4 regions of the Bacillus siamensis genome follow, and region 3 is predicted to be linked to each of the others. Evidence: riboswitches for the same ligand, from Rfam matches in the RefSeq annotation. Region 3 holds a riboswitch; each other region holds the start of a gene.
What was found. A riboswitch is a leader RNA that binds a small molecule or an ion and turns the genes downstream of it on or off. The one in region 3 is predicted to bind thiamine pyrophosphate.
Positions count from the first base shown of each region.

Region 1: linked by a shared signal. The riboswitch ahead of thiT (energy-coupled thiamine transporter ThiT) and the one ahead of ABDB98_RS06865 (ECF transporter S component) in region 3 are both predicted to bind thiamine pyrophosphate.
Region 2: linked by a shared signal. The riboswitch ahead of ABDB98_RS07895 (acetylornithine deacetylase) and the one ahead of ABDB98_RS06865 (ECF transporter S component) in region 3 are both predicted to bind thiamine pyrophosphate.
Region 4: linked by a shared signal. The riboswitch ahead of thiC (phosphomethylpyrimidine synthase ThiC) and the one ahead of ABDB98_RS06865 (ECF transporter S component) in region 3 are both predicted to bind thiamine pyrophosphate.

Region 1 is NZ_CP155579.1:2,892,776-2,896,105, forward strand. It holds rRNA gene ABDB98_RS14240 (16S ribosomal RNA) at 1-1,288, opposite strand, end outside; TPP riboswitch at 1,718-1,818, shown strand; gene thiT (energy-coupled thiamine transporter ThiT) at 1,918-2,499, shown strand; gene ABDB98_RS14250 (flotillin family protein) at 2,530-3,330, opposite strand, start outside.
Region 2 is NZ_CP155579.1:1,538,149-1,541,478, forward strand. It holds gene sigG (RNA polymerase sporulation sigma factor SigG) at 1-557, shown strand, start outside; gene ABDB98_RS07890 (ABC transporter ATP-binding protein) at 685-1,482, shown strand; TPP riboswitch at 1,487-1,595, shown strand; gene ABDB98_RS07895 (acetylornithine deacetylase) at 1,669-2,949, shown strand; gene ABDB98_RS07900 (YlmC/YmxH family sporulation protein) at 3,010-3,261, shown strand.
Region 3 is NZ_CP155579.1:1,289,973-1,293,302, forward strand. It holds gene ABDB98_RS06860 (ABC transporter ATP-binding protein) at 1-1,394, opposite strand, end outside; gene ABDB98_RS06865 (ECF transporter S component) at 1,381-1,980, opposite strand; TPP riboswitch at 2,161-2,274, opposite strand; gene ABDB98_RS06870 (glycosyl hydrolase family 18 protein) at 2,423-3,330, shown strand, end outside.
Region 4 is NZ_CP155579.1:847,522-850,851, forward strand. It holds tRNA gene ABDB98_RS04375 (tRNA-Gly) at 1-44, shown strand, start outside; tRNA gene ABDB98_RS04380 (tRNA-Cys) at 51-121, shown strand; tRNA gene ABDB98_RS04385 (tRNA-Leu) at 129-217, shown strand; tRNA gene ABDB98_RS04390 (tRNA-Leu) at 463-544, shown strand; partial or broken gene ABDB98_RS04395 (Na+/H+ antiporter NhaC family protein) at 642-811, shown strand; gene ABDB98_RS04400 (Type 1 glutamine amidotransferase-like domain-containing protein) at 901-1,599, shown strand; TPP riboswitch at 1,649-1,759, shown strand; gene thiC (phosphomethylpyrimidine synthase ThiC) at 1,882-3,330, shown strand, end outside.

The DNA of each region.
Region 1 (3,330 bases), 1.6 Mb from region 3:
ATTGGCTTAACCTCGCGGTTTCGCTGCCCTTTGTTCTGTCCATTGTAGCACGTGTGTAGCCCAGGTCATAAGGGGCATGATGATTTGACGTCATCCCCACCTTCCTCCGGTTTGTCACCGGCAGTCACCTTAGAGTGCCCAACTGAATGCTGGCAACTAAGATCAAGGGTTGCGCTCGTTGCGGGACTTAACCCAACATCTCACGACACGAGCTGACGACAACCATGCACCACCTGTCACTCTGCCCCCGAAGGGGACGTCCTATCTCTAGGATTGTCAGAGGATGTCAAGACCTGGTAAGGTTCTTCGCGTTGCTTCGAATTAAACCACATGCTCCACCGCTTGTGCGGGCCCCCGTCAATTCCTTTGAGTTTCAGTCTTGCGACCGTACTCCCCAGGCGGAGTGCTTAATGCGTTAGCTGCAGCACTAAGGGGCGGAAACCCCCTAACACTTAGCACTCATCGTTTACGGCGTGGACTACCAGGGTATCTAATCCTGTTCGCTCCCCACGCTTTCGCTCCTCAGCGTCAGTTACAGACCAGAGAGTCGCCTTCGCCACTGGTGTTCCTCCACATCTCTACGCATTTCACCGCTACACGTGGAATTCCACTCTCCTCTTCTGCACTCAAGTTCCCCAGTTTCCAATGACCCTCCCCGGTTGAGCCGGGGGCTTTCACATCAGACTTAAGAAACCGCCTGCGAGCCCTTTACGCCCAATAATTCCGGACAACGCTTGCCACCTACGTATTACCGCGGCTGCTGGCACGTAGTTAGCCGTGGCTTTCTGGTTAGGTACCGTCAAGGTGCCGCCCTATTTGAACGGCACTTGTTCTTCCCTAACAACAGAGCTTTACGATCCGAAAACCTTCATCACTCACGCGGCGTTGCTCCGTCAGACTTTCGTCCATTGCGGAAGATTCCCTACTGCTGCCTCCCGTAGGAGTCTGGGCCGTGTCTCAGTCCCAGTGTGGCCGATCACCCTCTCAGGTCGGCTACGCATCGTCGCCTTGGTGAGCCGTTACCTCACCAACTAGCTAATGCGCCGCGGGTCCATCTGTAAGTGGTAGCCGAAGCCACCTTTTATGTCTGAACCATGCGGTTCAAACAACCATCCGGTATTAGCCCCGGTTTCCCGGAGTTATCCCAGTCTTACAGGCAGGTTACCCACGTGTTACTCACCCGTCCGCCGCTAACATCAGGGAGCAAGCTCCCATCTGTCCGCTCGACTTGCATGTATTAGGCACGCCGCCAGCGTTCGTCCTGAGCCAGGATCAAACTCTCCGATAAATGGATCACAGACTAAGCTCACTGCATCCTGCAGTAACGTCTGTGTGATCTGCATCGTGCAGACCTTAGTTTGACTGACTACGCACATCGCTGTGCGATTTATTTAAAACTTTGAATTAACAGGTACGTTTTGTCTTGTTTAGTTTTCAAAGATCATTACCGCTTGTTGAAGCAGCTTTATTATCTTACCACTTAGCTTCTTTTATGTCAACAACTTTTTTCAAATCGTTTTCGAAGCTTTTTGTTTTGTCTGCTGTTCATCAGCGACGTTTAATAATATAACACCCTTTTAAAAGTATGACAATAGTTTTTTTAAAAAAAGTCCCTGTTTATTTTCATTCATACTTATTTCAGTTTCTCTTCTATAGAAAGAATGCTGTCTTGTGGTTTGGTATATTTTCTTGTATAGTAAGATTGAACTAAATACTTGATGACCACAAGGGGAGCATTAAAGCTGAGAGTGAACGTTTTGTTCTGACCCTTTGAACCTGTTAGTTAACGCTGGCGTAGGGATGTGGCAAAGCCAAATGAATTGCAGTTTTGTAAGCAGCGCGCGGACCTTTTCCCATCCTTCCCCGCCCTGCTTTTTTGTTTATCCTTGATACGGTTGTCTGACCAGGGGGAAAACTATGAATCATTCAACACAGCTTGTGCGCTTAATAGAAATAGCGATTATGACCGGAGCGGCCGTCATTCTGGACATTGTGTCAGGTATGTTTCTCCGTATGCCACAAGGCGGATCAGTCTCTATTATGATGATTCCGATTTTTTTGATTTCATTCCGCTGGGGAGTGAAGGCCGGGCTTACGACAGGCTTTTTAACAGGGATTGTCCAGATCGCCATCGGCAATTTGTTTTTGCAGCACCCGGTGCAGCTATTTCTTGATTATATCGCGGCGTTTGCAGTTCTCGGTTTCAGCGGCTTGTTTGCTTCCGGTGTCCGTGAAACGGCATTGGCTAAAAAAAGAGGCGCATTAACGGTGTATGTGATAAGCGGCGTTTTTATCGGCAGTGTGCTGCGGTATGCGGCACATGTGATCTCCGGAGCGGTCTTTTTCGGAAGCTATGCTCCGAAGGGCACTCCGGTCTGGATTTATTCGCTCGTCTACAACGCGACTTATATGATTCCTTCTTTTATCCTTTCAGCCATTGTCCTTATCTTATTATTCATGACGGCGCCGCGGCTTCTTGAATCCAAGCGGGCAAATTGAAACAGCAGGCGGGTTATGCCTGCTGTTTTTTTATCCAGAGCTGCGTTCTTTCTTCGAATCGCTCAGTTCTTTTGTAAGTTCATTTATGCTTTGTTTTATGTTTCCTTTGCCTGAAAAATTCTCAATGATCTCTTTTACATTGATTCCGGAAGATGCTTTTAAACTTTCCTGAAGACCGGCCATTAAATTGGTTGCATAGCCCGTGACTTTATTGGCTCCGCCGTTTTCACCGCTTCCTCCCGTATCAACGACAGTTATTTTATCAATGTTGGAAAGAGGCGCCGAGACTTGCTTCGCATACTCAGGCAGCATTTTCACAATCATATCGAGGATTGCGGCCTGCCCGTATTTTTCGAAGGCTTCAGCAATTTTCTCTTTAGCTTCCGCTTCCGCAAGACCTTTCAGGCGGGTGACTTCCGCTTCGGTTTCTCCTCTCGCCTTTTCAGCCTCCGCTTTAGCAAGACCGTCAATTCTCACGCGTTCAGCTTCCGCTTTGGCCATCGCTTCAATACTATACTGTTCGGCATCTGCTTCTGCGAGCTGCTTCGCCTTTGCAGCTGCGGCCGCTTGTTCTACCGAATAACGGTCGGCATCGGCCTTTTTCTTCACTTCAGAGTCATACTGGCGCTCACGGCGGAGAATTTCTTTTTCTTCCAATTCAATCTGCTTTTGCCGCTCAATAATTTTAATCTGCATTTCCTGCTCTGTCACCTGCTGGCGGGCTTTTGCTGTTTCGAGGTCATATGCCTGGTCGGCATTGGCTTTTGCTGTGTCCTGCTCTCTTCTGTATTCCGCCATTTTCAGCTGATTGATTTTTTCCGCTTCAGCTAT
Region 2 (3,330 bases), 250 kb from region 3:
TAATGAAATCCATTGATAATTTTGACCTAAGCCATAATGTTAAGTTTTCAACATACGCTGTACCGATGATTATCGGAGAAATCCGCAGATATTTGCGGGATAACAATCCGATCCGCGTCTCGAGGTCGCTTCGCGATATCGCATATAAAGCGCTTCAAGTAAGGGAGCGGTTAATCAGTGAGACAAGCAGGGAGCCGACAGCAGAGGAAATCGCCAAAGTTCTTGAAGTGCCCCATGAAGAAATTGTGTTTGCCCTTGACGCCATCCAAGATCCGGTATCACTGTTTGAGCCGATTTATAATGACGGCGGCGATCCGATTTACGTGATGGACCAGATCAGCGATGAGCGCAATAAGGATACACAATGGATTGAGGAGCTCGCTCTGAAAGAAGGCATGAGAAGACTGAACGAACGGGAAAAAATGATTTTGCGAAAACGCTTTTTCCAGGGAAAAACCCAAATGGAAGTCGCAGAAGAAATCGGCATATCCCAAGCTCAGGTCTCAAGGCTTGAAAAGGCAGCCATTAAACAAATGAATAAGAATATCCATCAATAACGGAGAAAGCCTTTAAACATTGTTTTAAAGGCTTTTTTCGTGCGCCGGTTTACGTTTGCGAAAAAGTGATGTATTCTAATGTGTAAAAGTTTTAAGAAAATTGAAACAAATAAACGGGGGAACTGCAATGATTTTACAGCTGGACAATGTGTCATTAAAAAGAAACGGCCAATGGATTTTGAAAGATATCAACTGGCGCGTTGAGAAAAACGAAAATTGGGTGCTGTTCGGGCTGAACGGAGCCGGAAAAACAGCTTTGCTGAATATGTTATGTTCTTATTACTTTCCCACTTCAGGAGAGATGCAGGTGCTCGGCCATCAATTCGGCAAAACAGAGCTCGGTGACAGGCTCAGAAAAAAAATCGGTCTTGTTTCAGCGGGTCTTCAGCACAAATTATATGCCGCGGATTCTGCTTTTGAAATCGCCCTCAGCGGCGCGTACGCTTCAATCGGGCTTTACGAAACGCCGAGTGAACAAGTGAGGGAAAAAGCGATCGGTCTTCTGAAGGATTTAGGCGCCATCAGTTTCGCGGACAGACGGTATGAAACGTTATCTCAGGGGGAAAGGCAAAGAGCGCTGATTGCGCGGGCGCTTATGGCTGATCCGGAACTGCTGATTTTGGATGAGCCCGTGACGGGTCTCGATTTTATGGCAAGAGAGCAGCTGCTGGATACGATAACGTCGATCGCTGAAAAAGAAAATGCGCCGTCCATCCTTTATGTCACTCATCATGCTGAAGAAATTCTGCCGGTATTTGATCAGGCGCTGCTTTTAAAACAAGGCGAGGTGTTCGCTGCCGGGAAAATCAAGGACATGCTTTCTGACGAGCGGCTTACAGCGTTTTTCGATATGCCTGTCAATGTCTTATGGAACAACGGCCGTCCATTTTTAACGTGTGCAAAAGCGGCATCATCCGTCAAATAAAATCAATTCACCCTGGGGGTGCTGCTGACATGCAGCTGAGAGAGATGTTAGTCTCAACCCTTAACGGACCTGATCCGGATCATGCCGGCGGAGGGAAGCGGTGAAAAAAAGCGGAGGGAAATCCGTTTTTACCCGTTTCATTGGATGAAACGGGTTTTTTTAATACAGCAAAAGGAGAGATGTTCAATGAATCAGCTTGACATGCTGCTGCAGCAGGCGGATAAACGGCGGGGCGATTTAATACATATTGCTGAAAGGTTGATCGCCTTTCCGACACCGGCTCCGCCTGCAAGAAATACAGCAGATGCTCAGAAGTGGGTGGCCGGATTTTTAAAAGAAATGGGCTGCTCGGTCGATATGTGGGATGTGTATCCGGAAGATCCGAACGTAGTCGGTGTTTTAAAAGGGACAGATTCAAGCGGGCATCAAAGCCTGATTTTAAACGGACACATTGACGTAGCCGAAGTCAGGGATGAAGACTGGGACTCTGACCCGTTTCAGCCGCTCGTTAAAGCCGGCATGCTGATCGGAAGAGGCGCCGCTGATATGAAAGGCGGATTGGCGTGTGTTCTTTTTTCTCTGAAGCTGATCCATGATGCCGGCATTGAGCTTCCGGGCGACCTCATTGTACAGTCTGTGATCGGAGAAGAAGTCGGCGAGGCGGGGACGCTGGAATGCTGCAAACGCGGCTATCACGCGGATTTTGCGGTTGTCGCGGATACGAGCAGCCTGCATATTCAAGGGCAGGGCGGAGTCATCACCGGCTGGATAGAATTGAAAAGCAAACAAACATTTCATGACGGCATGAGGCGCAATATGATTCATGCGGGCGGAGGCACATTCGGAGCGAGTGCAATCGAAAAAATGGCGAAAATCATCACTGCCTTGGGAGAGCTGGAACGCCACTGGGCGGTAACGAAAAGCTATCCCGGCTTTTCACCAGGCACCAATACGATCAACCCCGCCCTTATTGAAGGGGGAAGGCACGCAGCGTTTGTCGCCGATGAATGCCGATTATGGATTACCGTCCACTTTTACCCGAACGAAACGCACGAACAAGCTGCGGCAGAAATCGAAGACTATATCAATCGTGTCTCTGACGGTGATCTGTGGCTCAGGGAAAACAGGCCGGTGTTCAAATGGGGCGGGTCTTCCATGATTGAAGACAGAGGAGAGGTGTTCCCTGCGCTGGAAATCGACCCGGACCATCCGGCCGTTTCTGTTCTGGCGGAATCGCACTCAGCCGTCAAACAACAGGAGCCCGTCATCGATGTTTCCCAAACCGTAACAGACGGAGGATGGCTTTATCATGCCGGGATTCCGAGCGTCATATACGGACCCGGCGATTTAAAAAACGCCCATTCCGTAAACGAAGAAGTGTCCGTCGATGAGCTGATGGACTATACGAAAATCATGCTGAGATTTATCCACACCTGGTGCAGCCGCAAAAAAGATTGCCCGATGTGACAAGGTTCAGCCCGGCCGCTCATATAATAGGAAAAAGAACGGGCAAAGGGCGTGATACAAATGATCAGCATATCTGAATTTCAAATAAAAGATGTAGTAAACGTGTCGAACGGAAAAAAACTCGGAAGCATCGGTGATATTGATATTAATGTGACAACGGGAAAAATTCAGGCGATTATTTTAGGCGGCAGCGGAAAAGTTCTCGGTTTTTTCGGAAAAGAAGAGGAAATGATCATTCCTTGGCGAAATATAGTTAAAATTGGGGAAGATGTCATCTTAGTGCGTGTAAACGAACCAAAGGGGGGAGCATAATCCTCCCTTTACTTGTAAAAAGCCGGAAATCTCAATGTTTCCGGCACATTTATTTATCTCATTTTTCAA
Region 3 (3,330 bases):
TGAAGCATCAGCATGCACTCACGCGCCGTTTTTGCGTCCTGCCCGAAAGTCGGTTCATCAAGCAGCAAAACTTTCACCTGATGCATAAGCATCGTGGCGACGCTGAGCCTGCGCTTTTGTCCTTGGCTTAAAGAGAACGGATGCTGTGAGGCATAGCGTCTCAGGCCGAACCGGGTTAAGAGCTGAAGAGCTTTCTCCTTTGCGGCTTTACCGTTTTCAAAGCCGAACAGCAGCTCTTGAATGACAGAATCTGTGACAAACTGGTGTTCAGGATTTTGGAAAACATACCCTATCAGCCGCCGAAGCTCTTTTTCCGAATAGGAATCTACCGGTCTGCCGTCTATTTTGATGTCTCCGCTCACAGGGCGGATGAGCTTGGCCGCGGCGGACAGGAGCGTGGATTTTCCGGTTCCGTTAGGGCCGGCAATCGCGGTGATTGACCCTTTTTTTACGGAAAAGCTCACGTCCTGAAAAATGGTGTCCGTTCCTCTTCTGAATGACAGCCCGTGAACACTCAGCGCGTCCTCTGCCGAAAGCGCGGCGGGCCGGGGGCCGGGAAAGGGCGGTACAGGTTCCTGAAACAGTCTTTCTTTGCACAATGTAAAAGGGATGCTGACGTGCTTCTGCAATGAGATCACCCGCGGAATCGGAATGCCGAGCTGCGTCAGCTCTTCAAGTTTTGTTTCAAAGATCGCGTCGGTCTCTCCGTCCATCACCTTCTGACCCGTTCCGTCAAGGACAATCGTCCTGTCTATCCACGGCGCCCAATGATCTAGCTGATGCTCGATAACGAGAAGTCCGAAGCCTTTTTTGGCCTGCAGTTCTTTGATCAGCCGCACCAATTCCCGCACGGAATATGGATCAAGCTGTGCCGTCGGTTCGTCTAAAATAATGAGTTCCGGTTCCATCGCAATGATACAGGCGAGCGCGACCTTTTGTTTTGAACCGCCTGACAGCGAGGCGATCGTCCGTGTTTTCAGATGAGTGATTTCTAATTTTTCCAAAACGTCCTCAATAATTGAGTCCATCTCTTCTTTTGTATATTGCAAATTTTCCAGACCGAAGGCTATTTCATCTTCAACCGTCAGCATGCAAAACTGCTGATCCGGATCTTGAAACACGACGCCGATGGATCGGGCGGCGGGTTCTGACAGGTCCGAAAGATGTGTTCCGTATAAGGAAACGGTTCCCGTTTGAACTGCATCGCAGGCTTCCGGGTACAGACCGTTTAAACAAAGTGCGAGCGAGCTTTTACCGCATCCGCTCGGCCCGAGCAATAAAACCCGTTCTCCTTTGCGGAGCTGAAATGACACGTCTTGAAAAACCGGCTTCTCATCCTGCTCATAAGAAAAGGTAAGACGGCGGGCCGATAGAAGGGGTTCAGATGCCTGCATCTTGGTTCACCTGTTTCTTTTTCTTCTTGAATTCTTTTCCGAGCGCCATGCCGTTCAGCACCCCTGTGTAAGCCAGCGCATCACTGATTGCTTTGCCGAGAAGGCCGGCAAGAAGCGCACCTGAGACCAGGCGGATGAGAAGCATGACGGCTAATAAACCCGGATTCAAAACAGAGTATCCGGAAATGAACAAGTCATAAATGAAGCTCGCAACAGAAGACCCCATACCGGATAAAAGGAGCACGGGCAGGGTATACACCCGCCAGCGTGTCGCAAAAAAGACCGCTTCCGCACCGATTCCCTGCGCGATGCCGATCAGAATCACCATCGGCCCTGACGGATTTCCGAGTAAACACTCCACAAACGCGGCGATGATTTCAGAAACAAGCGCCGCTCCCGGTTTTTGAATAATGTAGGCGGCAATCACCGAGACGATAAACCAAATACCGTAAATCGGTTCGTAGCTCATCCGGCCGAAAAACCCTGCCGCTATATTGCTTGCATGAGTTGATAATAAATAAACGACAGCGAATACAACACTGATGACGGACATGACGACAATTTCTCTCATTTTCCAATTTTTCATTGTGATCTCCTGCTTTCTTATCGGATAGTCGTATGTATGAAAGAGTTGATTTTACGAAAGACGATTGATCGTAAGTTTCATATTGCAGTGTCCTCCCCGTTTTTTAATGAAAAATAAAAAACTGCATATCCGAGGGAATATGCAGCAGCAGAACGAAAACGCATGGAAAAAACCCTGCGCTCCGGTCAATCTGCACTTCCCCACGCTGGTATTATCCAGATCGGGTTATAAGGGATCAAAACACGCCTGCCGCATGTTTTATCTCAGCCGATAACAGCACCCCTAGTGCGTTTCCTATACAGTTTTTTATAATGACATCATCATAGTTGATCATATCTGATTTGTAAACAGCCTTTCTCTAAACAGAGTTTGGAATCGGACCGGAAGATCATTCATAAAGATAAGAAGAGCCCTTTTGATCAAAAGGAAACGGAGGACATCTATGTTTGTTCATACAGTGCAGTCTGGTGACTCGTTATTTTCCATCAGCAGAAAGTACGGATACCCTGTTGACAGCATCAGAAGCGTCAACGGGCTTGAGGAAACGAATATCGTTCCGGGGCAGGCGCTTTTGATCCCTCTTAATGAATATACGGTTCAGCCGAATGATACGTATGCCGTTATCGCAAGTAAGACTTATGTGCCGCAGATGCAGCTGATGCAGGCAAACCCGGATATTCCGCCGAACCGGCTGCGGCCGGGTCTGAAAGTGAGAATTCCGGATATCTCCAACTATTTGGCGGGAACCCTGCAATTTTACGTCATTCGGACACCTGAAGCGGACAGAGAGCTCATTAATGATTTTGCACCCTATTCATCGGCGATTTCTTTGTTTGAATATCATTTTGGCCCAAACGGAGATATCATGAATGATTTAAACGACAGGACCGCGATAGAAACCACATGGCAAAACAGAGTGCGGCCGCTTGCGGTTATCACGAATCTGACAGAAGGAGGGTTCAGCCCGGAATTAGCCCATCAAGTCCTGCAGAACCCGACGGCGAGAACGAACCTCGTCAATAATATCGTCTACCTGACCGTAAGAAAGGGATACGGCGGTGTAAATATTGATTTTGAACGGATCAGGGAAGCCGACCGGGACCTGTTTACAGGATTTCTCCGGCAGTTAAAAACCCGGCTCTCAGAGCATCAGCTCGCGCTAACGATATCGGTTCCGGCGAAAACAAATGAAGCGGTGCCGTGGCTGAGGGGATATGATTACGGCGGAATCGGAGCCGTCGTCGATTATATGTTCATCATGGCGTACGACTGGCACCACGCCGGCAGTGAGCCGGGACCCGTAGCGCCTTTGACGGAGGTCAGAGAAACCATCAATTTTGCCATCAGCAG
Region 4 (3,330 bases), 440 kb from region 3:
TGCCAAGGTGGGGGTCGCGGGTTCGAATCCCGTCTTCCGCTCCAAATTACGGCGGCATAGCCAAGTGGTAAGGCAGAGGTCTGCAAAACCTTTATCCCCGGTTCGAATCCGGGTGTCGCCTTTCTTTTGCCGGGGTGGTGGAATTGGCAGACACACAGGACTTAAAATCCTGCGGTAGGTGACTACCGTGCCGGTTCAAGTCCGGCCCTCGGCACCAATTTAACTTAGGACGCAACATGTTAAATTGGTCATCAATTTTTACATTACAAAACATATATGAGAGTGATTTGCATATTGCAGATCACTTTTTTTATATAATAAAAGCGTCAAGACTATGAATATAAGTTTCTTGCTTGTATCGGGTATACTGCATTACCATTAAAAAAACTTCACTAAAACCGTTGACACTTTATAAAATACATGTTATATTTATATACGTCGGTTGAACACGACGTATTACATGCCGGTGTGGCGGAATTGGCAGACGCGCACGACTCAAAATCGTGTTCCTTCTGGAGTGCCGGTTCGACCCCGGCCACCGGTATAAAAAGGCTTCTACATATGTAGAAGCCTTTTTTGTTGTATGAAAATATCCTCCAAGGCTTGTGAAAAATGATAAGCCTGCGGGCGGTTATATCTTACTCGGGGTAACGCTGGCGGTTCAGATCCCATACCAGTTTATTATTAGCGGTCGGGGCCGTGTTTGCCAGCGGAACATGTTGTGAAATATGCTCGTTCGAAGCTTGTTCCAGCACTTATTGCTGCGGGGATCTTTGTTATTTTATACGGTGTCTTTTCATTTTTTAGATAGCAATGCGAAAAGGATTTTAAAGGCGGTATCCAAAACGGAATACGCCTTTTTAATGAGCTGTTATACTTGAGAAAAAAGAGGTGATGGCGTTGAAGCAGATTATTGCAATGGGCGGCGGGGGGTTTTCCATGGAGCCGGATCATCTTGTGCTGGATCAATATATTTTAGAGCAGTCGGTGCGCTCAAAGCCGAAAGTTTGTTTTTTGCCGACGGCAAGCGGAGATTCGGAGAATTACATCGGCAGGTTTTATCAGGCCTTTCAAAAGCTGGAGTGTCAGCCGGATCACTTGTCGCTGTTTAAACCGCCGTGTTCTGACCTCAGGTCCTTTCTCATGAAGAAAGATATCATATATGTCGGAGGCGGCAATACGCGCAATATGCTTGTCTTATGGAAAGAATGGGGGCTTGACCTTATTCTGCGTGAGGCTTGGGAGAACGGCGTGATTTTGGCTGGTCTCAGCGCCGGGGCGATTTGCTGGTTTGAAGAAGGAGTGACAGATTCAACAGGAGATTTGAGAGAGTTGCAAGCTTTAGGGTTTTTGCCTGGAAGCTTTTGTCCTCACTATGACGGAGAAGCGGAACGCCGGCCGGTGTATCACCGTCTGATTTCAGAAAACAAACTTCAGGAGGGCTATGCCGCTGATGACGGCGCTGCGCTTCATTATAAAAACGGTCAGCTGTTCCGGTCTGTCTCTTCCCGGGAAACAGCAAAAGGTTACAGGGTTTTTGATACTGAAGAAGGCGTAAGGGAAACAGAGCTTCCAGTCACTCTGTTATCTGAATCTTGATAATATACTTTTTTTTCTATGCAAATTATGTTACGATGAAACCGAAATTAATAGTTACTGGGGGTGCCCGTCTGAGCGGGCTGAGAGAGAAGCGGCGGCTTCTTAACCCTTTGGACCTGATCTGGTTCGTACCAGCGTGGGGAAGTAAAGGTTTTATTATTGTTGAGGAAAACAATAATAGTTTCTTTCTGACTGCAAAACCGGGTTCTCCAATGAATCCGGTTTTTTTGTGCTGGTGCTGAGCTTGGTTCTGTTATTCAAATGGATAAGGGAGAGATTTGTATGCAAAATCAATCAGTACAGCAAGCGAACATTTCTATTATGTCGAGTTTTTCAGGCAGTAAAAAGGTTTATGTAAAGGGTTCTTCGCCTGACATACGAGTGCCGATGCGGGAAATCAGCCTTAGTCCGACAACGGGGGCGTTCGGGGAAGAGGAGAATCCGCCGGTCCGTGTTTATGATACGAGCGGACCGTATACAGACCCGGATGTACAAATTCAAATTCATGAAGGTCTGAAGCCGCTCCGCACAAAGTGGATTACAAAGCGCGGCGATGTGGAGGAATATAACGGACGGACCGTGAAGCCTGAGGACAACGGCTATAAAAAAGAGGGCCGTGCCGCCGAATATCCCGGTTTACAGCGGAAGCCGCTGCGGGCCAAGGCAGGGAAAAATGTGACACAATTGCATTATGCGAGAAAAGGCATCATTACGCCGGAAATGGAGTTTATCGCAATTCGCGAGCATGTGTCTCCCGAATTTGTCAGAGACGAGGTAGCCAGCGGCCGGGCGATCATTCCTTCAAATATTAATCATCCTGAAAGTGAACCGATGATTATCGGCCGGAATTTTCATGTGAAGATCAATGCCAATATCGGCAACTCGGCTGTTACATCTTCTATTGAAGAAGAAGTTGAAAAAATGACGTGGGCGATTCGCTGGGGCGCCGATACGATGATGGACTTATCCACCGGGAAAGATATTCATACGACACGTGAATGGATCATCCGCAATTGCCCCGTACCTGTGGGGACGGTGCCGATTTACCAGGCGCTTGAAAAAGTAAACGGCATCGCTGAGGATTTAACGTGGGACATTTATCGAGACACATTGATTGAGCAGGCGGAGCAGGGCGTGGATTATTTCACCATCCATGCCGGCGTATTGCTTCGTTACGTCCCGTTAACGGCCAAACGCACGACGGGAATCGTATCCCGCGGCGGGGCGATTATGGCGCAATGGTGCCTGGCTCACCATCAGGAAAGCTTTCTGTACACGCACTTTGAAGAAATTTGTGAAATTATGAAGACGTATGATATTGCATTTTCTCTTGGAGATGGGCTGCGTCCCGGCTCGATTGCGGATGCTAATGATGAAGCGCAGTTTGCGGAATTGGAGACTCTCGGAGAATTGACGGAAATCGCGTGGAAGCACGATGTGCAAGTGATGATCGAAGGACCGGGTCATGTGCCGATGCATAAAATTAAAGAGAACATGGACAAACAGCTGGAAATTTGTAAAGAGGCGCCTTTTTATACACTCGGCCCATTAACGACTGATATCGCTCCGGGCTATGACCATATTACTTCGGCGATCGGCGCGGCGATGATCGGCTGGTACGGGACGGCGATGCTTTGTTATGTCACGCCGAAGGAGCATTTGGGCCTGCCGAATCGTGATGATGTAAGAGAGGGAGTCATTACGTATAAAATCGCGGCCCATGCGGCAGAC